One region of the Thalassospira sp. SM2505 genome, then DNA from elsewhere that is predicted to be linked to it. Evidence: riboswitches for the same ligand, from Rfam matches in the RefSeq annotation. Region 1 holds a riboswitch; each other region holds the start of a gene.

Region 1 (8,138 bases):
AAAACCAAGGGCCGCATAATGCGGCCCTTTTTGTATGTGTCGCTGGGAAATCAGTGATGACCGCTCAGGATGTCAAGGGCGTGCGATCTGAATTCCCGATTGTAGAGAACCAGCGTCACCCAGGTGGCACAAACGATAAACGCGACTGGATGGTAAAACCATGCAAGGGCTGACAGCGCAAAGAAATAGGCCCTGATACCGCGATTGAAGTTATGTGCTGACATCATGCTCATCCGCGAGGCACGCGCCGCAGCACGTGCCGCATCAGGTTCACCAGGGTCAGGTGCGGCACCAATCAGGATCGAGCAATAGTTCGACAGGCGAAATGCCCAGGTGAATTTAAAGAATGCATAGATGAAGATGATGACCAGCAAAACCACCTTGCATTCCCAGACCCCGGCCGTCGTTTCGACCGCAAAGGGCAGGGCGGAGACGGTTTCAATGGCCTTATCGGTATAGCCAAGAAGCGCAACAAGGCCGATCAATACCAGAATGGTGGTCGAGGAAAAGAAACTGATGCCGGTAATCAGGTTGCCCGCAATAGAGGTGTCGACCATTCTCAGATTGCGTTTAAGCATCTGTTCCATCCAGCGATGGCGATTGCGCGCCATATGAGCCGAGATAGAGTTGCGACGTCGCGGTCCTGCATCAGCAAAAATTGTATAGCCGACCCACCAGGACATTGCCCAACAAATTGCAACGATATCAATAACGGTAAAAGCCGGCATCATTTGGTCCATACGTAAACTGACGACATAACAAAGCAGTTTGGAACTGTTTTATATCCTACTGACATTGCGTTATTCTTCGCAATCTTCTTTGCAAGCGCCTATATCGTCGAAATGTGGAACCTGCATAGCTGATCATCATGTTGCCAGTGCGGGTTGAGTTTTACCGCAATCCAGAGTATCAGCAGCGCAAATTTTCATTGGAGACCGACATGAGCGATCTTGAGAACGATCTTGGCGAAGATATCGACTTCGAGGAATTCGAAGCGCACACCGAAAAGCTGCTGGAAGACGGTCGTACCAAAGACGATCTGTTCGAATTTGTAGGCTTCATGAACATCAACGAAGTCGGCACGCATATGATCGCGGCCGAGATGGTTCTTGATGAAGACGCTATCGACCAGATGAGCAAGAACCTGCGCAAGCTGGAAATTGACCTTGAGCCGTTGGGCGAACTTACCGGAGGCCTAAAAGGTGGTGAAGACGTCAAACGTGCACTGGGTGCGCTGTTCCTTGAACTGGTCGAGCTGTGCGAACTTGACGATGATGACGAAGACGCGGGCGAACTTTCCGAAGAAACGCTGCTTCTCCTGAACTTTATCAAGCGTTTCAACCCGCAGATGCGCCGTCTTACGGTCGCGTTGACGGATACGGACGATGATGACGTATCTTGCGAGTACGAAGTCACCAACTGGTAAGACTTGCCGATCAGGCAATTTATCATGTAGGCAAAAGGCAGGGCTTTGTTCCCTGCCTTTTTTCGTTTCGGAGCTGCCACCGTGACCGCCTGTATGCCAATTCGTGCCGCCAAACGTTTTCAGAACTATCAGGATCGCCTTGCTGCAGGACAGGAACCTGTTCCCAATGCGGAAATGTTGCGGCAATGGTTGGTTGAAAACGCTGATACGTTTAGCCCGGTACTGGAATGGGACCTTAAGACGTGCGCGAAGATCGTTTATGATTTCTCGGCCACTGGGGATGTGGTGATTGGCGGAACCAGCGATCCTGCACGACAAACTGAAATCATGTGGCAGCAGCTTGCCAAGGCAAACGCGCCTGTCGGTGTCGGTCGCTACCGCGAAGATCGCATATGCTATCAATCCGATCAGTTCAAAAATGATGGCGAGGCCCGTAGCCAGCATCTGGGCATTGATCTGTTTGCGCCTGCCAGCACGCCGGTTTTTGCGCCGCTTGATGGTGTCGTACACAGCTTTGCTGATAATAATCTTCATCTTGATTATGGCCCGACGATCATCTTGCAGCATCAACCTGAAGAAGGTGTGATGTTCTATACGCTTTATGGGCATCTGAGCCGGGACTCACTTGATGGTCTTTACAAGGGCAAGGAGTTTTCTGCGGGTGAGATTTTGTGCCGGTTCGGAGATTTTCCCATCAATGGGGACTGGATTCCTCATCTGCATTTTCAGGTGATTTTTGACATGCTCGGACGTGAAGGGGATTATTTCGGGGCAGCAAAGCCGTCCGAGTGGGATATCTGGGCAAGCATTTGCCCGGATCCGAATCTGATATTGCAAATGTCGGAAAATGTTGTCGCCACACGGGAAGGTGTTTGATGCAGCCTCGCTTAAAGGCAGGCCTTTGGGTGCGCGGACAGATTGCAATTTGTCAGGCAAATCTGATCACAGCCATGGTTGCTCATAAAGGCAATGAAGAAGCAGGGGCGGTCTTGTTGAAGTTAAACCGGTTTGATGCGGGCTGTTTTGTCTATTCACGCGTCACAACCCTTGACGGTGAGCTTGGCTGGATGATGGTGGCCGGGGGGGCAGAGGGCGGACGCGAAACAGAATTCAACTGTGATACATATTGTCGCAAACAGGTTGAATTCGACCGGGATGTCTGGGTGCTGGAGATCGAAGACCACAAGGGACAGTACGAGCTTGATGCGCCTGTTGTCGAATTCTAGTGCCAAACAAAAAGGCTGACACATAGGTGCCAGCCTTTGATCATCGCAGCAACGAACTTTGCAATCAGGCGGTGCGCTGCAGAAGGTGGTAACCGAAATCGGTCTCAACCACATCAGAGGTCGCGCCGACTTCCATGCTGAATGCAGCAGCATCGAATTCCGGAACCATCATGCCGCGGCCGAAGAAGCCGAGATCGCCGCCCTGCTGGCCGGACGGGCAATCAGAGTTGGCTTTTGCCAGTTCTGCAAAATCGGAACCGTTTGCGATCTGATCCTTAAGAGCATTGATTTCGTTCAATGCTTCTTCTTTGGTGCGGGTTGCACTCGAACGTGCCGAACCGGCATACATCAGGAGAATGTGCGACGCGCGAACTTGTTCACTCATAACTGGTCCTTTCTTCCGCCAAGGCTTGCACCTGGCGGATTTTCTGCAAGATTAGAAGTTTATGGAAAACGCCAAGGGTCCAAATCCATGTACAGTCGTATACTCCTGTACATGGGCTTGGGCCCTAGACATTGTCCATGCCTTATGGCTTGTTACGACAAATTGATCCGAGATGAAAGAGAAGAGGCAGATTGATGCTTGCTGTTGTGTCCCCGGCCAAGAAGCTGGATTTTGAAACAGACGTGCCTGAAATGGCTGTTTCACAACCCGCATTTCTGGACGACACTGAAGAACTGATTGAAGTTGCGCGGAAAAAAAGCCGCAGCGATTTGATGAAGCTGATGGGGATCAGTGAAAACCTTGCTGATCTGAATTACCAGCGCTTCCAGCATTTTTCACGGCCTTTTGATCGCACCAATGCCAAACCGGCAATCTATGCTTTTCGTGGCGATACCTATGTCGGACTTGATGCCGACACCATGAAAGCAGACGACATAGACTGGGCGGAAAGTCATTTTCGCATGTTGTCGGGATTATACGGGTTGCTCAAACCACGCGATCTGATGCAGCCATATCGTCTTGAGATGGGCACACGACTGTCGAACCCGCGTGGCAAAGACCTTTATGCTTTTTGGGGTGACAAGATCGCCACTGAAATCAACAAGCTTACACAGGGCCATAAGGATCGCAGCCTGATCAATCTGGCCTCAAGCGAATATTTCAAGTCAGTAAAGACCAAACTGCTTGAAGGCCCGGTAATTACGCCGGTATTCAAAGAAGTCAAAGGCGGGGCAGCCAAGGTTGTTGGCTTCTCAGCAAAGCGCGCCCGTGGCATGATGGCACGATACATGATCGACAATCGACTGGAAAATCCGCAGGGTTTGAAGAAGTTCAAGCTTGATGGCTATTACTATCAGGATGACCTGTCGAGTGAGACGGAGTGGGTCTTTACCCGCGTTCATGACCAATAACACAAACTATTTCGGTGATAACTAATGACCGACGAGCATCTTGAACAGCTCGAGGATGACAATCATCTGCCCGAGGCACATCCGTTTTCCGGGTATTTGAGAACATTCTTTCGGGGGCCGGGCCGTTCACGCAGTCTGACCCGTGAGGAAGCTTTTGACGCTTTTTCCATGATCCTGCGCGACGAGGTTGAACCCATTCAACTGGGGGCTTTCTTATTGATGCTGCGCTATCGGGCAGAAACGCCCGATGAACTTGCGGGCATGATCGAAGCTGTCCGCAAGGCCGCCCGACTTGACCCTGATGATGGTCAGGACGCTGGTGCAGAAGGGCGACCGATGCTCGATTGGCCGTCTTATGCGGCGGGGCGTACACGCGGCTTGCCCTGGTTTGTACTTTCGGCACATTTGTTGTCGCAGAATGGTGTGCCGGTCCTGATGCATGGATATAATTCCCATCTGGTCAATGGTGTTGGCACCGAAGCTGCGATCAAGGCCTTGAAACTGCCAATCGCGATGTCCGCAGAAGAAGCAAGATCAGATATCGCTGCCCAAGGGTTCGCATATCTGCCATTGCGGCACATGCATCCGAAATTGCAGGAACTGATCGGCTTGCGGTCGTTGCTGGGTTTGCGAAGCCCGGTCAATACATTACTGCGGTTGCTTAATCCGTTACAGGCGCGTGCGGCTTTCCTAGGTGTATTTCATCCGGCCTTTCTTGATGTGCATCGTGAAACCGGAAAGTTGCTTGAACTTCCACGGATCGGCGTGATCAAGGGCGGTGGCGGTGAGGCAGAACGTACGCCTTTCAAGCATGTCGACCTGCGCATGCTAGATAACGGTGAGCTTTGCGACGTCAGATGGCCTGCGATGCTGTCCAAAACGGAAAAAGAGCTCGACGAGCAAAGTCCGGTAACCCTGAAACACTTCCTTTCAGTCTGGCGCGGAGATGTCGAAGATTCTGGTGCCGAAGCACGGATCAAGGGGAGTGCTGCAATGGCGGCATTCCTGGCAGGCAAGGCAGATTATATCGACGAAGCCGAAAGGTTGGTTCAGGAATGGTGGGACAAACGCGATCGCAATGTCGGCTAATAGCTGACTGCTAGCTCATCACATCTGATCAAAAGAAAAGGGACGGGTTGCCGTCCCTTTTTTGCATTTTAGAACGAAGAATTAGGTTCTTTGAGGAATGCCAGCTCTTCGGAGGTGGATACACGCCCGAGAATCTCGTTGCGATGCGGGTAACGGCCGAAACGGTCAATGATCCTTTTGTGTTTGATCTCGAACTCGTAGTTATGCTCAAGCCCCGGTTGGGCAAACAGTTCCAGTGCGATTTCGTGGATCAGTTCAGATTCCGAATGCATATAGGGCATGTAAAGAAATGCACGCTCTTGCGCGTTGGACAGTTTCTTGTCCGTTCCATTTGCCACGGCTTCCTGTGCCAGTATCAGGGCCACGGTATCCGATGCAAAAGATTGCGGCTGGTCGCGGAACATGTTTCGCGAAAACTGGTCAAGAACAATGATCTCGGCCAGACGGCCATTTGCAGTCGCGCGCCAGGAATAGAGTTCACCTGCATGCGCCGCAGTGTGGAAGTCCGAAAACCGCTCGGAAATGTGGGCGTCAAGTGAGGTATCCTTGATAAACCACTGTTTTTGATCAAGTTCCTTGAACCAGAAGTCCAGAACAGTTTCAGGTTTCATGTCGTTTAGCCCTTAAACAGAATGCATTTCGTATGGTTATACGGTGTGTTAAGCAATTTTTGCCAGCGGCAAACAACCGGTCAAGTTATGCTATCCGAAAGATAGTGGGCCAATGGTTTGGCAAAGAGTTGACAGTTATGATCCCGACATGGATTATGCCTGTGTCTTGGGTGCTGATCCTTCGGGATTGGCTTAAAAGGGAACGTGGTGCGTTACGACAATGCCACGGCTGCCCCCGCAACTGTAAGCGGTCCGAGCATTACACATGCCACTGGTGAGAACCGGGAAGGCGTAATGCTTTTAAAACCGTGAGCCAGGAGACCTGCCTTTGACTGCCAGACACGGCTTGTCTGGTGCTGAACTGTTGGACGCCGGGGTGAGCGTCAGGTTGCAGGGAAAATGCGGTCTTGTTTAACCGGTATCTTGCTTCCAGCCATCCTATCGTTCTTTATCCTAACACTGCGTGTCGGGCAGTTGCCCGGTATGCATCGTTCGTGGAAGAGACGATTATATGTTTAAGACCGTTGGCAGGTGCGCTGTTGCAAGCGTCTGTTTTATATTATTGATGCCATTGGCCGCACAGGCCCATTTCCAGTTGGTATATACTCCGGAAGTCAATCAGGCCGCTGCTGGTGATGTTCCGGTCAAGCTGATCTTCTGGCATCCGTTTGAAAACGGACATGTCATGGATATGGCCAATCCGATTGAGTTCTACGTTATTCATCGTGGTGAAAAGATCGATTTGGAATCAACGCTTTCTCCGACGACGTTTACCGGGTCTGAGAACTCGGCGGCGGCATTTGATGGCACGCTGACACTCAAACGCAGTGGCGATTACGTCATGGTGGTTGTGCCTGCGCCATATTACGAACAAAGCGAAGATATCTATATCCAGCAGATTACAAAATCCTATGTGAACCGGAATGAAATTCCGACGGACTGGATGGAAGCACAAGGGCTGAAAACGGAAATTTTGCCGCTAAACAGACCGACCAACATCGTCGCCGGGTCGACTTTTAGTGGTCGTGTTCTGAGTGACGGGCAGCCGGTTTCCGGTGTCGAGGTGGAAGTTGAATACATGGCTGCCGAACCGGATATGGCAAATGGCCGACCGAAGGAGCCAACTGCAAAACCAATGCCCGGTGGGGCTATTGTGGCGCTTACCGATGAAAACGGCTATTTCACCTTCGGTATTCCCAAAGCCGGGTTTTGGGGATTTGCGGCACTTGGCAGTGGCCCTGATAAAGAATTCAACGGTAAAGAGCTTTCTCAGGATGCAGTCCTGTGGGTTCGTGCCTATGATGTGAAATAGGCGTGGGGACAAAAACAGATGCATATTGTGGACGGGGCACTGGCTCCTGAAGTTCTGATTGGGGGCGGGGTTCTTGCGGTTGCCGGACTTGGTCTTGGGTTGCGCAAGCTCCCGATCGATAAAATTCCGGCAACCGGTGTGCTGTCGGCAACGTTTTTTGTGGCCTCGCTTATTCACGTCCCGGTGGGGCCCTCAAGTGTTCATCTGATCATGAGCGGCCTTGCCGGTCTTGTTCTTGGTTGGACGGCATTTCCCGCACTTTTTGTCGGGCTGTTGTTACAGGCGATTTTCTTCGGATTTGGCGGTCTTACGGTTCTTGGGGTCAATACGGTCAATATTGCCTTCCCGGCTGTGATTGCCGGATTCATGTTCCGTGGTGTCGTTGCGCGCAGCAACCCGACGGCTGCTGCTGTTTGGGGCGGCATTGCCGGGGCACTTTCTATCTCGTTGACCACGTTGTTTGTGGCGATTTCCCTGACGCTGAGCGGGGATGCGTTCATTCCGGCCGCCAAACTCGTGTTCTTTGCCCATATTCCGATCATGGCTGTTGAAGGCTTTGTTTCTGCCGCTGCCGTGTATCTGATCATGAAAGTCAAACCGGCCTTGCTGATGACCGGTGATCAGGCCAATGAATATGCGGTGCAAAGCTCGATCATCCTTGCTGAACAGGCAAATGAGGCCAACAATGGCTAAGCTGGCCACAGGGATCATTATTGCCGGGGTTATGTTCGGCGCGCATGGGGCTCAGGCGCATAAGGTGATCGCGTCTGTCTTTCCAAGTGGTTCGAATGTCGAAGGGGAAATCGGGTTCTCCAACGGAGATATGGCTGCCGATACGGTGGTTGAGGTCTTTGACAATCTGGGGAATAAGATCGATCAGGTCATGACCGATGGGGACGGATTTTTTATCTATACGCCAAGCGAGAAGGTCGATCTGGTCTTTCGGGCGGATCTGGGCGCCGGGCACATCGCCGAGGCAGGCTTTGCCATTTCTGATTTGTCCGACCAGGCCGGGCTGACGGGCGAAGCGCAATCGCGAGCAAATGAAAAAACCAGCATAAAACAAGCTGGCCCGGATGGTTCAAGCCGTTCCGGGAATGTCGCGATAAGCCGAGAAC
Region 2 (8,138 bases), 1.7 Mb from region 1:
GTTCTTCGAAGCCTGATTTGATCCGGCTATCAAGGTCGGGATTATCAGCGGAAACAACTGGCGAGATGGCGTTGAAATACATTTTTTTGCACCCGCCCATGATCCCCTGAACATCGGCAAGGCGGCTTTGCGCGACAAAGGCACCGACTTCTCCGGTGATGAACTGGGATTCCTTCCACTCACCGAAATAGTCGCCAACTGTTGGTGTCATTGTCACAACCGAGGTAAAGGCATCGTCACGGTTCGGCTTCCAGACCGACATGTCGCTATGCAATTTTTTGGCCCAGTGCGTCAGGGCCTGTGCCGCACCAAGTCCGAGATTGGCATCAAAAAGCATTTCTCCCGGTGCTTGTTTGCCATCGTCATTGAGGTCTGCGACCAGCTTGATATGGCTTTCCTCCATGCCCCAGAACAGGGGTTCCGTGATGCCGTGGAAAAGGTTTCCCGGCCGGGAAAGCACGGTTCCGTCAGGGAGTGTCAGATCGTATTGGGCGATATCCTCGTTTTCGGTTCCGGGATTGCCAGCATCAAGGATCAGGTCATATTTTGCGGTTTCAGGGATCCCGGCAACGATACCTTCAATGGTTTCATACTGGTTGGATGCTTCTAGCCAGAGTGTTCGGATATTTTGTATCTGACCGGCCAGAACAGGGCCTTTGGCCTGCCAGGCAGCAGCATAGTTTCCATCATGTGATGCGATGATATCGGCATAGGCAGACACTGCATTTTCAAGCAAGCCTGCCTGCGAGATCAGTCGTTCATTATGATCAAGTGTAAACTGTTTGACATTCTCAAGGCCCCTGATTTCCGCATCATCAGTTGCAAAGGCATTGCCCGAGATTGCAAGACACGATGCCAGTGCGGCGGTCAGAAGAACGGGTTTCTTGAACATATTCCTACCTTTCAGATCAAAAAATGGCGGTTGCGGTAAAACAGACGGGGTTGCGAATACGGCCCGCCTGTTTCGCCGAATAATCGGTGCGGGAATATTTGTGATAACAATTATCATTTGCGAAAAGAGGCGAACTTGATGCTGGTCAAGTCAAACTGGTCGGGCTTTTATCGCGCCAAGCGATTTGACGATGATCAAGTTCACGGGCTGGTGCTGGTGTCTTAATCCATCGGTTACCCGCATTGAGCGAAAGGTCACGGGGGTTGGATCAAGGTCCGTGGCCGTGGCCTTTTGCCTTTGGGGAATAGTGAGTTTTGCTAACGGAATGCGGTGAAAATCCGCAGCGGTCCCGCCGCTGTAACCGGTATGCTGCAAACAATGCCAGAGCGGCAGTCACTGAATGAGCAATCCATTCGGGAAGGCAGTTTGGAGCGTTCCGACCGGGAGCCAGAAGACGAGTAAAACACGTTTCAACAAGATTGTGTGCCGATGGAAAAGGTCGTGGCAGAACTGCCGCAATCTTGCCTTTCCAGGAGAAGGTTGAATGTTGGAAACCCGTGCAAAGCACGAAAAGACAAATATTTCAGAGGGCATCCAGTCGCTTGATGATATCCGGGCGTTGCTCGGGTCATTGCCGATGGCCGATGAAGGGCCGGTGATCAAGGCACGGCAAAGGGACCTTGAACTGACAAAGCCGCGCGGCAGCCTGGGCAGACTTGAGGAAATTGTTTTCTGGTTGTGCCGGTGGCAACAAAGTGACGTTCCGCAAATGGATTACCCGCAAGTTTGTGTCTTTGCAGGAAACCATGGAATTGTGCAGCATGATGTTTCTGCTTTTCCACCGTCCGTCACGGCATTGATGGTTGATAACTTTGCAAAGGGCGGGGCCGCGATCAATCAGTTCAGTACGGAACTTGGGGCCGAGGTGACAGTGCGAGCCCTTGATCTGGACCGTCCGACCCGTGATTTCACCGTTGAAGCAGCGATGAGCGAAGATGAATGCGTTGATGCTTTTCGTATCGGCATGGAGGCAGTGAACCCGGATGCCTCGTTCCTGTGCCCGGGGGAAATGGGGATCGGGAATACAACATCTGCTGCGGCAATTTGCCATATCATGTGGGATGGTACGCCGGGCGACTGGGTAGGATCGGGAACAGGTATCAACCGCGATCAGTACAAGCGGAAGATCAATATCGTGAAGCAGGCAAAAGCCTGCCACGATATGTCGGTGAAAGATGGTCTGGACGTTTTGCGCTGTGTCGGAGGCCGGGAAATCGTTGCGATGGCCGGGGCGATTATCGCCGCCCGGCTGCTAAGCATTCCGGTTATGCTTGACGGGTTTATATGCAGTGCGGCAGCGGCCACACTGCATGAAACATCTTCCAAAAGCCTGATGCATTGCATGGTCGGGCATGGATCAGCGGAGCCGGGGCACAGGTTATTGCTGGACCGGATCAGAAAGCGTCCGTTGCTTGATCTTGACCTTCGTCTGGGCGAGGGCACCGGAGCCGTGCTTGCCGGGTTGATTGTCCGGGCTGCGGCACAGTGTCACAATAATATGGCAAGCTTCGGAGACATCGGGATTACTCGCGATACGCCATGTGAGAAGCAGGCTTAAAGGTATCAGGCCGACATCCTCTGGTCCGAAATATCGCCGGAGGATGTTGGCCTGAAAATATGTAAAGACGTTACGCCGCGTCCGTTAAAGATGTGCTTGACCGGGCTGCTTGGGCCGCCCGGTCCTTTCGGATCATGTTGCGCAAGCGCTGCATGACATCAAGGTTGTTATGTTCCATGGCTTGCAAGGACTGAAGGGCAAGATCAAGTTGCCCCTGACGATAAAAGCTCACGGCTTTGCGGGCATTGTCGTGGACTTGGCGATGCGGGATTTCAAGCGCCTTGAAATCAACCATATCGGCAAAAAGACCGTGGCCACTGCCATCGTAATACCACTGCCCCAATCGGCAGTCGGTTTCCGGCGGAAAGTCTGCTTCGGTTGCATCCGATAGCCCCATGAAAACCCGATAGACGGCAAGCTTGAGTTCAAGTTCTTCAAGGTTGGCTAGTTCTATTTCACTAAGAATGGCAGCCATCGACATTGCGGACTGTCCTTCGGTCGAAATATCAAGGATATGCTGGGTTCTTGTCAGAAGTGTATTGGCATCTGATTCCAGATCAGAAGCAGAGCCCGCATTGGTTTTCATGTCACGATCGGCACTATCGGCTTGTGACTGGATCTTACGAACCAGCTTGCCGATTTCCAAAGTTGCTTCGGTTGCGCGATTGGCCAATCCACGGACTTCGGTCGCGACAATCGCAAAGCCCTTTCCGGCTTCTCCGGCACGTGCGGCTTCGATGCTTGCATTGAATGCCAGGAGTTTGGTTTGACGCGACACATCATCAACCATCGAAAGAATAGAGCCGATTTGTCCGGCATTGTCATTTAGCGTGCTGATTTGTGCAGAGGCCGCACGGATGTGCTTGCTGATTTCTGTGATGTGCGATGACATGTTTTTCAGGCCGGTTTGGCTTTCACCGGATTGATGTCGGGCATCTTGATTGGCGCGACTGGTTTCAACCAGCAAGGCGGACAGGTCGGAAAAAGACTCGCGCACGGTAATCAGGGAGTCTCCAAAGGCAGCCAGATTTCCAAAAATGGATCGGGTGATCTTCTGTTCCTGCTCAAGCTCGGCGACACGCGCACGGAGAGCTTCCATTTCGTTTTCGCGGGAAAGGGAGGCCATATTGTTCTGGGTGGAAAGTGATTCGAACATAGCTGGTTTCCTTCGGTACATGTTCCGACATCTTTAAACATGTAAACAAAATACATGTTTAAAGATGTAATGTGAATACATGTTAAGGCATGGCAGCCTGTTTAAATTTGCAGGAACGCACTTATACGACGGGAAGCCGTGTTCCGCTTGAGGTGATCAGTGTCTCACACTGACGGCGAGGATTGAGAAAACAACGAGGATAATTGGGCTTGCGGCTTTAAAAGGTCCGCCAGACTGTAATTGTCGAGAGTCCGATAGAAGGCATTGCTTGCTTCCATCAAGGCATGTCGCAGGAAACAGGCACTTTCGATCCGGCATTCACCGTGATGTGCGGGGTCAAAGCAGGCGACAAGCGCCATGTCCTGTTCTGTATCCCGAACAATCTTGCCAATGCCAATTTCCGAAGGGACGCGACCGAGTCTCATGCCGCCGCCCTTGCCCCGAACGGTTTCAATCACCCCTGTGCGGGCCTGATGGTGAACGATCTTCATCAGATGATTGCGCGAAATTTCATAGGCATTGGCGATTTCATCAATCGTGACCAGACGATCCTGATGCAAGCCAAGATAGATCAGTACCCGCAGGGTGTAGTCGGTGAAGTGGGTCAGGCGCATGGCGAGCTCGATCCGTGTTCAGACGCAGATTTAAACATGTATATTCTACACTTCTTTTCTCGGCCAGCCAGCCCAATGCTGCGAAATTCAACGCGATAAAATGGTGTCCCCGTCGTGCAAGGTACGATCACAAAGGACTGGCGATCAAACCGTTCGACACCCTGTTTGGTCACATTCACCTGAAACCGGCAATTCTGCTCCGTTAGCTGTTCCCGCACATGCCCCCGCCAAATGGCGGGAATTTTTCGTTTGACGGCAATCAAGGAGCGAAATGCAGGCTTGGCAAATGATGCGAGAATGCCGTTTTGGGGACAGAGCGGCTTGGAACTGTCAATCGGAGTGAGGATTCGTTCAAATGTCGGAACGTCTGACAAAATCTGCCGCCCGAAACATCTTTTACGGCGGAACGATCTTCTTCCTGGTCATCTTTCTTGGACTGACCTTGCATAGCCACAACTATATCGTCAACGAGTCCAGCAATTCGGATCAGCTGACAGAATCTGTTGTAGCGGGCAAGCATATCTGGGAACGCAATTCCTGCATCAACTGCCACACCCTTCTGGGGGAAGGTGCCTATTATGCACCCGAACTTGGCAATGTCTGGGTGCGGTATGGCGGTAAGGATGATCCGGAAGGAGCGCGTGACATGCTCAAATCATGGATGCAGGCTCAGCCGTCAGGTATCGAGGGCCGTCGCCAGATGCCGCAATTCAACCTTTCAGATCAGGAACTGGAACAGCTTGTCGATTTCCTGAAATGGACCAGTGAAATCGATACGCAGAACTGGCCGCCTAACGAGGCGGGTTGACCGGTGCTGATGGAAACGAGGCTACAATGAAATATCAATCTCAAAAGGTTGCGCTATATTACATATATGGCGCACTGGCATTGTTCGCAGCCCAGATTCTGTTCGGTGTTGTTGCGGGCACTGTTTATGTTTTCCCCAATTTTCTGTCCGAATTGCTGCCGTTTAACGTCATCCGCATGATTCACACCAATGCGCTGATTGTGTGGCTGTTGATGGGGTATTTCGGCGCGGCATATTATTTGCTGCCCGAAGAATGCGAGACAGAGATTCACAGCCCCAAACTGGCGATTATCCAGTTCTGGCTGTTCATGATTGCAGCGGCCGCCGCTGTTGTCGGATATATCTTCGGCATCCACGAAGGCCGCGAGTTTCTTGAACAGCCGCTGCCGATCAAGGTCGGTATTGTCGTTGTGGCACTGATGTTCCTTTACAACACAACGATGACCTTGCTCAAAGGACGTAAAACAGCGGTTTCAAACGTCCTGATGATCGCATTGTGGTTTGTCGCATTGCTGTTCCTGTTTGCCTTCTACAACCCGTCCAACCTGGCCGTCGACAAGATGTACTGGTGGTATGTGGTGCATCTGTGGGTCGAAGGTGTCTGGGAACTGATCATGGCGTCAATCCTGGCCTTCCTGATGATCAAGATGACCGGTATCGACCGCGAAGTTGTTGAAAAATGGCTTTACGTCATGGTGTCTTTGACGCTGTTTACCGGCATCCTCGGGACCGGCCACCACTATTACTGGATCGGAACGCCGGGTTACTGGCAATGGATCGGTAATGTGTTTTCAACACTTGAGGTCGTGCCGTTCTTTGCCATGGTGATATTCTGTTTCTACATGGTGTGGAAAGGTGGCCGTGACCATCCGAACAAGGCTGCCCTGTTGTGGTCGCTTGGTTGTTCCGTGATGGCGTTTTTCGGGGCTGGCGTCTGGGGCTTCATGCATACCCTGTCGTCCATCAACTATTACACCCACGGTACACAGGTAACGGCAGCTCACGGGCATCTGGCCTTCTACGGGGCCTATGTGATGCTCAACCTTGCGATCTTTACCTATGCACTGCCGTATCTTCGCGGGCGTGAACCCTTTAACCAGCAGCTCAATATGTGGGGCTTCTGGATCACGACAAGCGGTATGGCATTCATGACCTTTACCCTGACTTTTGCCGGTGTTGTGCAAACTCATCTGCAACGCGTTCTGGGCATGAACTACATGGACGTTCAGGATCAGGTTGCCCTGTTTTATTGGATGCGTCTTGGGGCGGGTGTCGCGGTTCTGATTGGTGTTGTGCTGATCGTCTGGTCTTTGGTGGTGGTGCCCCGCGCATCTCGTGCCGCAACACGGATCAGCCAGCCGGCCGAATGACGGTAATCAAGTCAGAAAGACCTGGTTCGTGTTCTTTTAATTGGTGACACGCTGCTGGTAACGGCCGACCGGTTCTCGATGTCGGCCGTTACCTTTTTTGCCTTATCCAGTGCAGGAGCATTACGATGTCTACCGCTCTTAAACAGTCAACTCCCGAGGTTCCTGTTCCGTTTTACCAGCCGACCGGCAATGAAGAGCAGCTTTTTGAAGTTGCATGGCAACGCCATCTTCCTCTTCTGCTGAAGGGCCCGACAGGATGCGGAAAAACCCGATTTGTATCGCATATGGCCGCCAAGCTTGGCATGCCGCTTTATACCGTTTCCTGTCATGATGATTTGACCGCTGCCGACCTTACAGGCCGCTATCTGATCAAGGGGGGCGAAACTGTATGGGTGGATGGTCCCCTGACGCGTGCCGTGCGCAATGGCGGGATCTGCTATCTTGATGAGGTGGTCGAAGCGCGAAAAGATGTGACGGTCGTGCTCCACCCGCTAACCGATGATCGTCGTTTGCTGCCGCTTGATCGCACAGGTGAATTGCTTGAAGCGCCGGACAATTTCATGCTGGTTGTTTCCTATAACCCGGGATACCAGAATCTTCTCAAGCAGCTTAAACCTTCTACGCGGCAACGTTTTCTGGCCGTTGAGTTCAATTTCCCCGACCCCGATACCGAAGCCGATATCATTATGCGCGAAAGCGGAATTGATGCCGAAGGTGCGCGCATTCTTGTGCGTATAGCTGGCAATATCCGCAATCTGGCCGGGATTGACCTTGAAGAAGCCGCTTCGACAAGGTTGCTGGTCTATTGCGCAACATTGCTTAAAACCGGTGTTGCTTTCGATGATGCGATCCAGGCAGCGATTATCGAACCGTTGAGCGATGATCGTGACATTATAACCGGTCTGCGCGAAGCAATTGGCATCATCCGTGGCTGACCGCGGGAGGGTGTCATGAGCTTTGATTTTCTTGAATTCGAAGAACAGGTGGGGATGTTGTGGCACCGGATTGCCACGCGTCATCAGGAAAGCTACCGCGAATATCCGGAACAGGCAGTTCGCTTCGCCGATTTACGGTCATATCTGCCGGTCCTGTTTCGGACATTGGGTGGCGATCCGGCCCTTGAATTTTGTCAGATCGATAAGCGTGTTTCGACACACCGGCTAAGCTGGCGACAGCGGATCGGACTTGTCGATGAACAAATTGCCATGGCTGAAATGAACGAGAGCGCGGTAAAAATGCCGCCTGTCATTTCGTTGTTCCCCGACAGTTCGCTTAACCGCGATTTGTATGTCTGGCTGATGGCATGGTTTGCGGTTTCGGAGCCGCAACCTGCCTTGCAGGAAGATGCGTTCGCTGCTGATATCATGCGTCTTGTCCGCGCGATGCAAACAGACCGTGCCGTGCAAAAGAATTTCCCTGGCATTCTTGCCTTGCGCCAGCGGCTATTCGAAGCCTTTGCCGCGTTGCGGCCCGTCCGTCGTCTGCCGCCTTTTGAACAGCAGATCGAAGAATGCGTGCAAAACAGCCTTGACCAGTCGGGACCTGAAAACACAAATCCAGTCTGGTCCCTGATTTTCGACTGTCAGCAAGATGCGCAGGATATTGCGCAAAAGATCAGGGAAGCGGGTCTTAAGCCGCTTCGTTATGCACCGTTCCTGCCGGTGCCCCTTTGGGGGGAGG
Region 3 (8,138 bases), 2.3 Mb from region 1:
AAGCCACAAGCTGAATTCTTCCAGTCGCCCAAGCGATCCGGCCGGCTTGGTCAGGGTCGGTTCGCGTTCGAGTACCGCTGCCTGTGCGTCGCTATCCACACCGGGCAATTCAGCCAGAAGGGTGCGGATCTCATCAAGGTTTTGGGGCGGGTGCTTGGCATTGAACATATTGGTCTCCGGCTGGCGGCATTTCGTCGAAAGCGTGTTCCGCTTGGCTTCTGAGATGGTAAGGACTAGGTTCAGAAACCAATCAAATGGTGCGTCTTGCTGTTCATCAGGTTTCTGGTTTCCCGGTGCGGGGCAGCTTCCATCAGATGGCAGGATGACAGGCGCCGGGGAAATCGGCCTCAAACTAGGCCCATGTGCAACAGAATGCCAGTTCGAATATCGGAATTTGACGGTGCCCGAAGATCATAACCAAAACGAAACAAATATGCAAAGCACAGATCAACCGGATGCGAAGTCAAAGGAATTTGGCCGCGAAACCATCGCAGATACGTCTGTTTTGACCGACTTCTGGCGGGCCATGGCTTTGCTGAGCCGGGTGCCGGTTTACCATATTGATGACTTTCGTCCTGTCATGATTGCACGATCGGTCTGGTGCTGGCCGCTTGTTGGTCTGGTGCTGGCCGGATTTGCTTTGCTTCCTGCCATGCTGGCCCATTACCTGACCGGAAATGCGGTCATATTTGCAATCTTTGCAGTTGCGTCCATGGTGCTATTGACCGGGGCCATGCATGAAGACGGTCTTGCCGATTGCGCAGACGGCTTTGGCGGTGGTGTCGATCAGGCCCGCAAACTGGAAATCATGCGCGACAGTACGGTTGGTACTTATGGCGTGGTTGCCTTGATACTTGGTCTGGTATTGCGTCTGACCCTGATTACGGCGGCTGCGGATATGGGCAAGGGGGCGGTTATTTTCCTGGTTGTCGCGGTAATTTCACGTGCCGCCATACCGGTTATGATGCGTATCCTGCCCCCGGCGCGCGATAATGGTCTGGGCAAGGGGGCGGGACGGCCCGACGGGCTGCCGATCCTGATTGGATTTGCGATTGCGGCTGCGATTGTTCTCGTCCTTTCCGGCATTGTTGCAACGCTTGCGGTTAGTTGCGGCGTTGCCCTTGCCATTTGTCTGGTCCGGCTGGTTGCCAAATGGCAGATTGGCGGGCAAACAGGCGACGTTTTGGGTGCAACGCAAATCTGTGCCGAGCTGTTTGCCGGTATCGGATTTATCGCAGCGATGACCATGGCATGATGGTAAGATGACAGCGTTTGCGATCCTTCATCACCAAAGCCCGATTGGTCTGAGGAATATATGATCAAAGCTGAAACAACGCGCTGGTGGCTGGTGCGACATGCCCCGGTCGAGAACCCGGAACGTCTGGTTTACGGCCGCAGCGACATGCCCGCTGATTTGTCTGATGAAAAGAAATTACGTGCAGTCGCCCGCCATTTACCGCGCGATGCGGTCTGGGTCACAAGTCATCTTTCCCGAACTCTTGATACCGCGCTCAAGCTTCAGGAAGTTATTGACGAAGACGTTGTGCCAACGCGCGAAAGCGGCTTTTCCGAACAGCATTTCGGCGCGTGGGAGCTGCAGCACTGGAATGATCTTCCCAAAGGTGAAACCACGCAGTTCTGGACCGATTTCGCCCGTCAGCAACCACCCAATGGCGAAAGCTTCGCCGATGTGGTCGACCGGGTTGGTCCGATTTTCAATCGTCTGAACCGATACTGGGCCGGGCGCGATATCGTTGCGGTCATTCATGGCGGAACGATCCGGGCGATCATGGCCAATGCCCTTGGCTTGTCGCTTGAGGCGGCCCTGTCATTTCATATTGATACGCTGAGCCTGACCAAGCTTGAATATATTGACGGGGTTGATCTGCCCGGCTGGCGGATCACCGGTGTTAATCAAACTTACTAAAACCGGAAACTGTGGTGTCACCATCTCGGCCCTGCAGATCCAGAAACGGCATCTATCCCGTTTGAGATGATGCCGTTTCTGGTTCTGGCCGGATCAATTTCCGGATGGTCGCGTTCAGGCCGATTGTAGTTCTGCTTTTGGGGAAAGATCGTCAAAAGCCTGTTCGGCCAGATATCGATCAAGTAGATCTGCCGAAATGTCATACTTTTCGCAGATCGCGGTCACGTCCTGAAGATAGGCCTCATAATAGGGCATCGGACGGCTGCGCGACTTGTTGCGCAAATTGGCAACATTCGGAAAATCTTCGGACAATGCCGTATTTTCAATCACCTGAATAACATTGTCGTCGATAATGGCTGCTGGCATGCCGCAATAGGTCTTGCCGCAGGCCGAGAGCATTTTGCTTGCGGTCGGAACCGAAATGCCCGGCTGGGCCAGCAATTCGTTCAGCTCTTCTTCGCCGAAATCGGAAATCGACATCAGGGTAATCAATGTCGGAAGGTCGCGGACAAGCAGTGACAATGCATTCACACGGATGCCTCGGGAATGGGACCAGATAATGGTTCCAATCACGCCCTTGGAGGCATCAAGCGCAAAGATGTTGCGAACATCACGCCGCGAAAGCGTGATCTCTGAATCCGTCGCATATTCGTGCAAAAAGGTCTGAAACGCGCGATTTTCAGAGTTCAAACGTTCAAGCAAGCCAAGCCACATATCCTTTCGGGACGATGTAACCCAGCTTGGCGTGTTCGGTTTTCGGATTTTCGATAGTTGTGCAGAAACTGCCATCTGATTATGAAAAATTCCAGTTAACCCCAAGATCCAGTTGCCACATTTTTTCTGTGGCACACCGGGTTATGATGGTTTTTGTCCCGGCGATCCCACTGGAAGGTGATTTTGTCTCACTCTAATTCCAGCGTGATAATATTATGTTCTCTTAAAGGAGGGCTCCCCTCAAGAAGACAATTCTTACAAATACTGACCTTTCGATTAGGGTGCTTCGCCAATTGGAGAATGCCCTTTGGGTTCAGAACCAAACCTGTTAGGTTCGGCGCACCGTTCGGTGATGGGAAATCGGTGCGATGCCGATGCTGCCCCCGCAACTGTATCGGGTTGGGTGATCCAGATGGACGCAAGGTCGTTCATCAGCCACCGGGAAACCGGGAAGGCGGATTGCTTTCATGCCCGCAGCCAGGAAACCAGCCGAAGGTGTCACCAATCAAAAACCGGTGGCGACGCAATCGGGCCTCGGTGGGAGGCCATGGCGAGGAACAGACAATGACCCAAAATGACCCGCTTGGCGGGACGCACCTGATCCTTGGTGGTGCACGATCGGGTAAAAGTCGGTTTGCCGAAAACATCATCAATCATGCCGGTGGCGGGATTTATGTCGCGACGGGTCGGGCATGGGATGATGAAATGGCCAACCGCATCGACCTTCACAAACAGTCGCGCGGCGATCTTTGGCAAACGATTGAGGAACCCCTTGATCTTTGTGGCACGCTTGCAACCTGCAACCGAACGGGCGCAAAGCCGGTTCTGGTTGATTGCCTGACCTTGTGGCTGACCAATCTGATGCTTGAAGATCGCGACATTGATGCGGAATTTGATCAGCTTTGCGAACTGATCCCGACATTGAAGATTCCGGTTTTGCTGGTATCAAACGAAGTCGGTTTCGGCATTGTTCCGGAAAATGCAATGGCACGGACCTTTCGTGACCATGCCGGACGGCTGCATCAACGCATCGCTGAACTGGTTGATCGGGTGACACTGGTGGTCGCAGGCATCCCGATGCAGGTCAAATAACAAGTTAATGTATTGATTTTTAAGGATTTATAAGATGGCGCAATTGGGAAAAATCCCGGCAACGGTTATCACCGGTTTTCTGGGTGCGGGCAAGACAACCATGATCCGCAACATGCTGGAAAATGCCAATGGCAAACGTATCGCCCTGATCATCAATGAATTTGGCGATCTTGGTGTTGATCGTGGTATCATCAATGGCTGCGGCATCGAAGGTTGTGCCGAGGATGATGTCGTTGAACTGGCAAACGGGTGCATTTGCTGCACGGTCGCAGATGATTTCCTGCCGACCATTCGCGGGCTGATTGATCGCGAAACACCGCCTGATCACATCGTGATTGAAACATCTGGTCTGGCTTTGCCGAAACCGCTGGTCAAGGCGTTTAACTGGCCGGAAGTCCGGTCGCGTGTGACCGTGGACGGGGTGGTTGCGGTTCTTGATGGCGCGGCCCTGCGCGACGGTCTGTTTGCCCATGACCATCATGCGGTTCAGGCACAGCGCGAGGCTGATGAAAATCTTGACCATGAAAGCCCGCTTGAAGAATTGTTCGAAGAACAGCTTCATTGCGCGGATATGGTGGTTTTGAACAAAACCGATCTTCTGACCGACGAAGAACGCGCCAAGGTCGAAGCCGACATTCGGGCAGAGCTGAAAAGACCATCGGTCAAGATTATCGCAACCGAACATTCCCGCGTTGAAAACGCCATTCTGCTGGGGCTTGGTGCCGCTGCCGAAGATGACCTTGATAGCCGCCCAAGCCATCACGACGATGGTCATGAGCATGATCACGATGACTTTGAAAGCTTTGTGGTGTCGCTTGATGCGGTCAATGATCCGGCGGCTCTGGAAAAGCGCCTGGTCGATGTTGTCCGCCAGTTTGATGTTCTGCGCATCAAGGGTTTCCTTGATATCCCCGGCAAGCCGATGCGCCATGTGGTTCAGGGTGTTGGCGAACGTTTCCAGCGTTACTTTGATCGCCCGTGGGCAGAAACGGAAAACCGCCGCTCCGAGCTGGTGGTGATCGGTCTGCATGGACTGGATCGCGCCGCCATCGAGACCGCGATCAAGGCGGCCTGAGGCCGTCTTTCCAAAGACAGATTAATCTGATCGATACCGGGTGTTTTGCATCCGGTATCGATGCCTTTGACGACGTAAAAGACGGAATTTCAAATGCATCTTTTGGCAGCTCAGCCCGGAATGGTTACCGATGGCAGCGAGGCGGTGGACCTTGGTCAGGAACCGGGGGATGTCGTGATCCTGTCTGCTGCCGAGTCCGAGCTTGCCTGTCTTGCCGGGGCGCAGGCGCGGTTGATCGATGCCTTTGGTGATGACGTTCCATCCTTGCGTCTGGCCAGCCTTTTGCAGCTTGGCCACAATATGTCGGTCGATCTGTATGTCGATGATGTATTAAGCGATGCCAAATTCATCATTGTGCGCATTCTGGGCGGGCGCGGTTACTGGGAATATGGCGTCGAGCAACTGGTTGCCATGGCGCGCACCAGGGACATTCCATTGGTTCTGCTGCCGGGTGATGATCAACCCGATGCCGAACTGCTTTCGCTTTCGACGCTCAGAGGCAGTGAATATCAGCATATCTGGCGCTATCTGATTGAAGGTGGCCCGCAAAATTCCGAGAATTTACTTCGCCTTATATATGAAAAGTTAAATGTAAATGTGAGCTGGAACTGGTCCCCAGCCGCCCCTTTGGTCAAGGCGGGTGGCTATTGGCCGGGAAAATCCCACGCAAATCTTGATGAAATCCGGTCAAACTGGGTTAAAGATCAACCGGTTACACCGGTAATCTTCTATCGATCCCTGGTGCAGGCCGGGAATCTCGACGTAATTGACGCACTGGTTGAAGAACTTTGTGTCAACCATCTCAATCCATTACCAATTTTTGTCGCCAGCCTTAAGGACCCGGTGGCAAGTGCGCTGGTTAGTGACTGGTTATCGGAAACATGCGCCGATTTGATCCTCAATACCACCGGGTTTGCGCTTTCCGTTCCGGGATCGGAACGACTTGACGGGCCGTTTGATACAGTCGATGCCCCGGTCTTTCAGGTGGTGCTGTCGGGTGGCAGCGAAGAAGCCTGGCGCGATGGCGTGAACGGCTTGGCCGCACGGGATATTGCGATGAATGTCGCCCTGCCCGAAGTTGACGGCCGTATTCTGGCACGTGCCATTTCGTTCAAGGGATCGGCGGGCAAGGACGACCTGACGCAGATCGATCTGGTCAAATATATCCCGGTACGTGATCGCGTGGCCTTCACGGCCAAACTTGCCGCCAACTGGATCAGGCTGCGTACCACTGATGCCCCGCACCGCAAGATCGCCATGGTCATGGCGAACTATCCCAACAAGGATGCCCGTCTGGGAAATGGTGTCGGGCTTGATACCCCGGCTGGCATGATTGAAACCCTGTGTGCCATGCAGGCAGAGGGGTATGAGCTTACCGATGTGCCCGATAATGGCGACGCCCTGATTTCGGCGGTGAAGGCCGGACCGACCAACGATTTCAAATCCCTTGCCGGACGCGACATACGCGTGACCTTGCCGATGGCAAAATACCGGACCGCGTTTGAGGAATTGCCAAAATCCATTCGGGATCAGGTGACGGATGCCTGGGGCGACCCGAAGACCGATCCGTTTTATCTGTCCGATCAGGACAGCTTTGCGCTATCGATCCTGCCGATGGGCAATGTGGTGGTCGGGTTGCAGCCTGCGCGCGGCTATAATATTGATCCGCTTGAAAGCTATCACTCGCCCGATCTGGTGCCGCCGCATAACTATTTCGCCTTTTACATCTGGCTGCGCCATGTGTTTGGCGTCGATGCGATCATTCATTTTGGCAAGCACGGCAATATGGAATGGTTACCGGGCAAGTCACTGGCACTGTCCGAGGATTGCTTCCCCGAGGCGGTCTTTGGCCCAACCCCGCATTTCTATCCCTTTATCGTCAATGATCCGGGCGAAGGCACGCAGGCCAAACGCCGGGCACAGGCCGTGATCCTTGACCATTTGACCCCGCCCCTGACGCGGGCGGAAAGCTATGGCCCGCTCAAGGATCTCGAAGCACTGGTGGACGAATATTATGACGCTGCTGCGGTCGATCCGCGCCGTCTGGTGATCCTCAAACGCGATATTCTTGAGCTTGCCATTCGCATTGGCCTTGATCGTGATTGCGGAATCGAAGCCGGTGAAGACGAAGAAAGCGCGTTGGCCAAGCTTGATAACTATCTGTGCGAGCTCAAGGAACTGCAAATCCGCGATGGCCTGCATATCTTTGGCAAGGCCCCTGAGGGTGATCTTCTGACTGATCTTCTGGTCGCGCTGGCGCGCTTGCCACGCGGTGCTGATACGGGACCAAAGGCATCGCTGCATCGGGCAATCGCCAGAGATATTCTTGCCGATCCGCAATTTGACCCGCTTGATTGCGCATTCGCTGAATTCTGGCCAGGTGCCAAGCCCGATATTCTTGCCGCCTATGATGATCAGGATATCGGGCCCTGGCGCACGACGGGTGATACGGTCGAACGCATCGAACTTCTGGCCCGTGATCTGGTCAATGGCACCCTCACTGCCGATCCGGCATGGGATGCGGTGAATGATGTTATTTCCGATATCGAAACAAATATTCGCCCGGCCGTAACCGGTTGTGGTGCGGCCGAGATTTCCGGCATTCTGCGCGGCCTTTCGGGCAAGTTTGTCGAACCGGGACCATCGGGGGCGCCAACCCGCGGACGGCCCGACGTGTTGCCGACCGGACGTAATTTCTATTCGGTGGATACCCGCACAATTCCGACGCCAGCGGCCTGGCAACTGGGATGGAAATCGGCAGAATTGCTGCTTGAACGGCACGTGCAGGATCACGGGGAATGGCCCAGTGCCCTTGGACTTTCGGTTTGGGGGACCAGCAATATGCGTACGGGTGGTGACGATATTGCGCAGGCCCTTGCCCTGATGGGGGTACGTCCGACATGGGATAGCGCGTCACGCCGTGTGACCGGGTTTGAGATCATGCCGGCATCGCTTTTGGGCCGTCCGCGTGTTGATGTAACCTTGCGCATATCTGGGTTCTTCCGCGATGCGTTTCCGGGCCTGATTGACCTGTTTGACAGTGCAGTACGCGCGGTGGCCGATCAGGCCGATGAAGCTGAGGACATCAACCCGATTGCCACGCGTATCGCGCGGGAGACGGCAAAACTAAGCGATCAGGGCATGGGTGCCGATCAGGCCCGCCAGCAGGCCGGTTTCCGCGTGTTCGGATCAAAGCCCGGTGCCTATGGTGCCGGTTTGCAGGCGATGATCGACGAACAGCTGTGGGAAGACGAAGCCGATCTTGCCGATGCCTATCTGGCATGGGGCAGTTATGCCTATGGGAACGGGGCCGAGGGCATTGCTGCGCGC

What was found. Region 1 has a riboswitch for cobalamin ahead of ACTU44_RS12365 (DUF4198 domain-containing protein). Riboswitches for the same ligand answer to the same signal wherever they lie in the genome.
Region 2: another riboswitch for cobalamin. It lies ahead of cobT (nicotinate-nucleotide--dimethylbenzimidazole phosphoribosyltransferase); the one in region 1 lies ahead of ACTU44_RS12365 (DUF4198 domain-containing protein).
Region 3: another riboswitch for cobalamin. It lies ahead of cobU (bifunctional adenosylcobinamide kinase/adenosylcobinamide-phosphate guanylyltransferase); the one in region 1 lies ahead of ACTU44_RS12365 (DUF4198 domain-containing protein).

Annotation. Positions count from the first base shown of each region.
Region 1 is NZ_CM142731.1:2,633,180-2,641,317, forward strand. It holds gene ACTU44_RS12325 (DUF599 domain-containing protein) at 51-740, opposite strand; gene ACTU44_RS12330 (hypothetical protein) at 941-1,426, shown strand; gene ACTU44_RS12335 (peptidoglycan DD-metalloendopeptidase family protein) at 1,508-2,302, shown strand; gene ACTU44_RS12340 (DUF1491 family protein) at 2,302-2,652, shown strand; gene ACTU44_RS12345 (peptidylprolyl isomerase) at 2,717-3,037, opposite strand; gene yaaA (peroxide stress protein YaaA) at 3,232-4,008, shown strand; gene ACTU44_RS12355 (glycosyl transferase family protein) at 4,033-5,097, shown strand; gene ACTU44_RS12360 (DUF924 family protein) at 5,166-5,708, opposite strand; cobalamin riboswitch at 5,860-6,052, shown strand; gene ACTU44_RS12365 (DUF4198 domain-containing protein) at 6,220-7,020, shown strand; gene cbiM (cobalt transporter CbiM) at 7,039-7,713, shown strand; gene ACTU44_RS12375 (cobalt ABC transporter permease) at 7,706-8,138, shown strand, end outside.
Region 2 is NZ_CM142731.1:4,331,955-4,340,092, reverse strand. It holds gene ACTU44_RS20290 (imelysin family protein) at 1-892, opposite strand, end outside; cobalamin riboswitch at 1,215-1,348, shown strand; gene cobT (nicotinate-nucleotide--dimethylbenzimidazole phosphoribosyltransferase) at 1,437-2,510, shown strand; gene ACTU44_RS20280 (methyl-accepting chemotaxis protein) at 2,581-3,666, opposite strand; gene ACTU44_RS20275 (RrF2 family transcriptional regulator) at 3,831-4,280, opposite strand; gene ACTU44_RS20270 (c-type cytochrome) at 4,636-5,088, shown strand; gene ACTU44_RS20265 (cbb3-type cytochrome c oxidase subunit I) at 5,115-6,458, shown strand; gene ACTU44_RS20260 (CbbQ/NirQ/NorQ/GpvN family protein) at 6,584-7,393, shown strand; gene ACTU44_RS20255 (nitric oxide reductase activation protein NorD) at 7,409-8,138, shown strand, end outside.
Region 3 is NZ_CM142731.1:260,651-268,788, reverse strand. It holds gene cobT (nicotinate-nucleotide--dimethylbenzimidazole phosphoribosyltransferase) at 1-168, opposite strand, end outside; gene cobS (adenosylcobinamide-GDP ribazoletransferase) at 434-1,255, shown strand; gene ACTU44_RS01180 (histidine phosphatase family protein) at 1,316-1,927, shown strand; gene ACTU44_RS01175 (hypothetical protein) at 2,042-2,716, opposite strand; cobalamin riboswitch at 2,960-3,149, shown strand; gene cobU (bifunctional adenosylcobinamide kinase/adenosylcobinamide-phosphate guanylyltransferase) at 3,206-3,733, shown strand; gene cobW (cobalamin biosynthesis protein CobW) at 3,768-4,808, shown strand; gene cobN (cobaltochelatase subunit CobN) at 4,902-8,138, shown strand, end outside.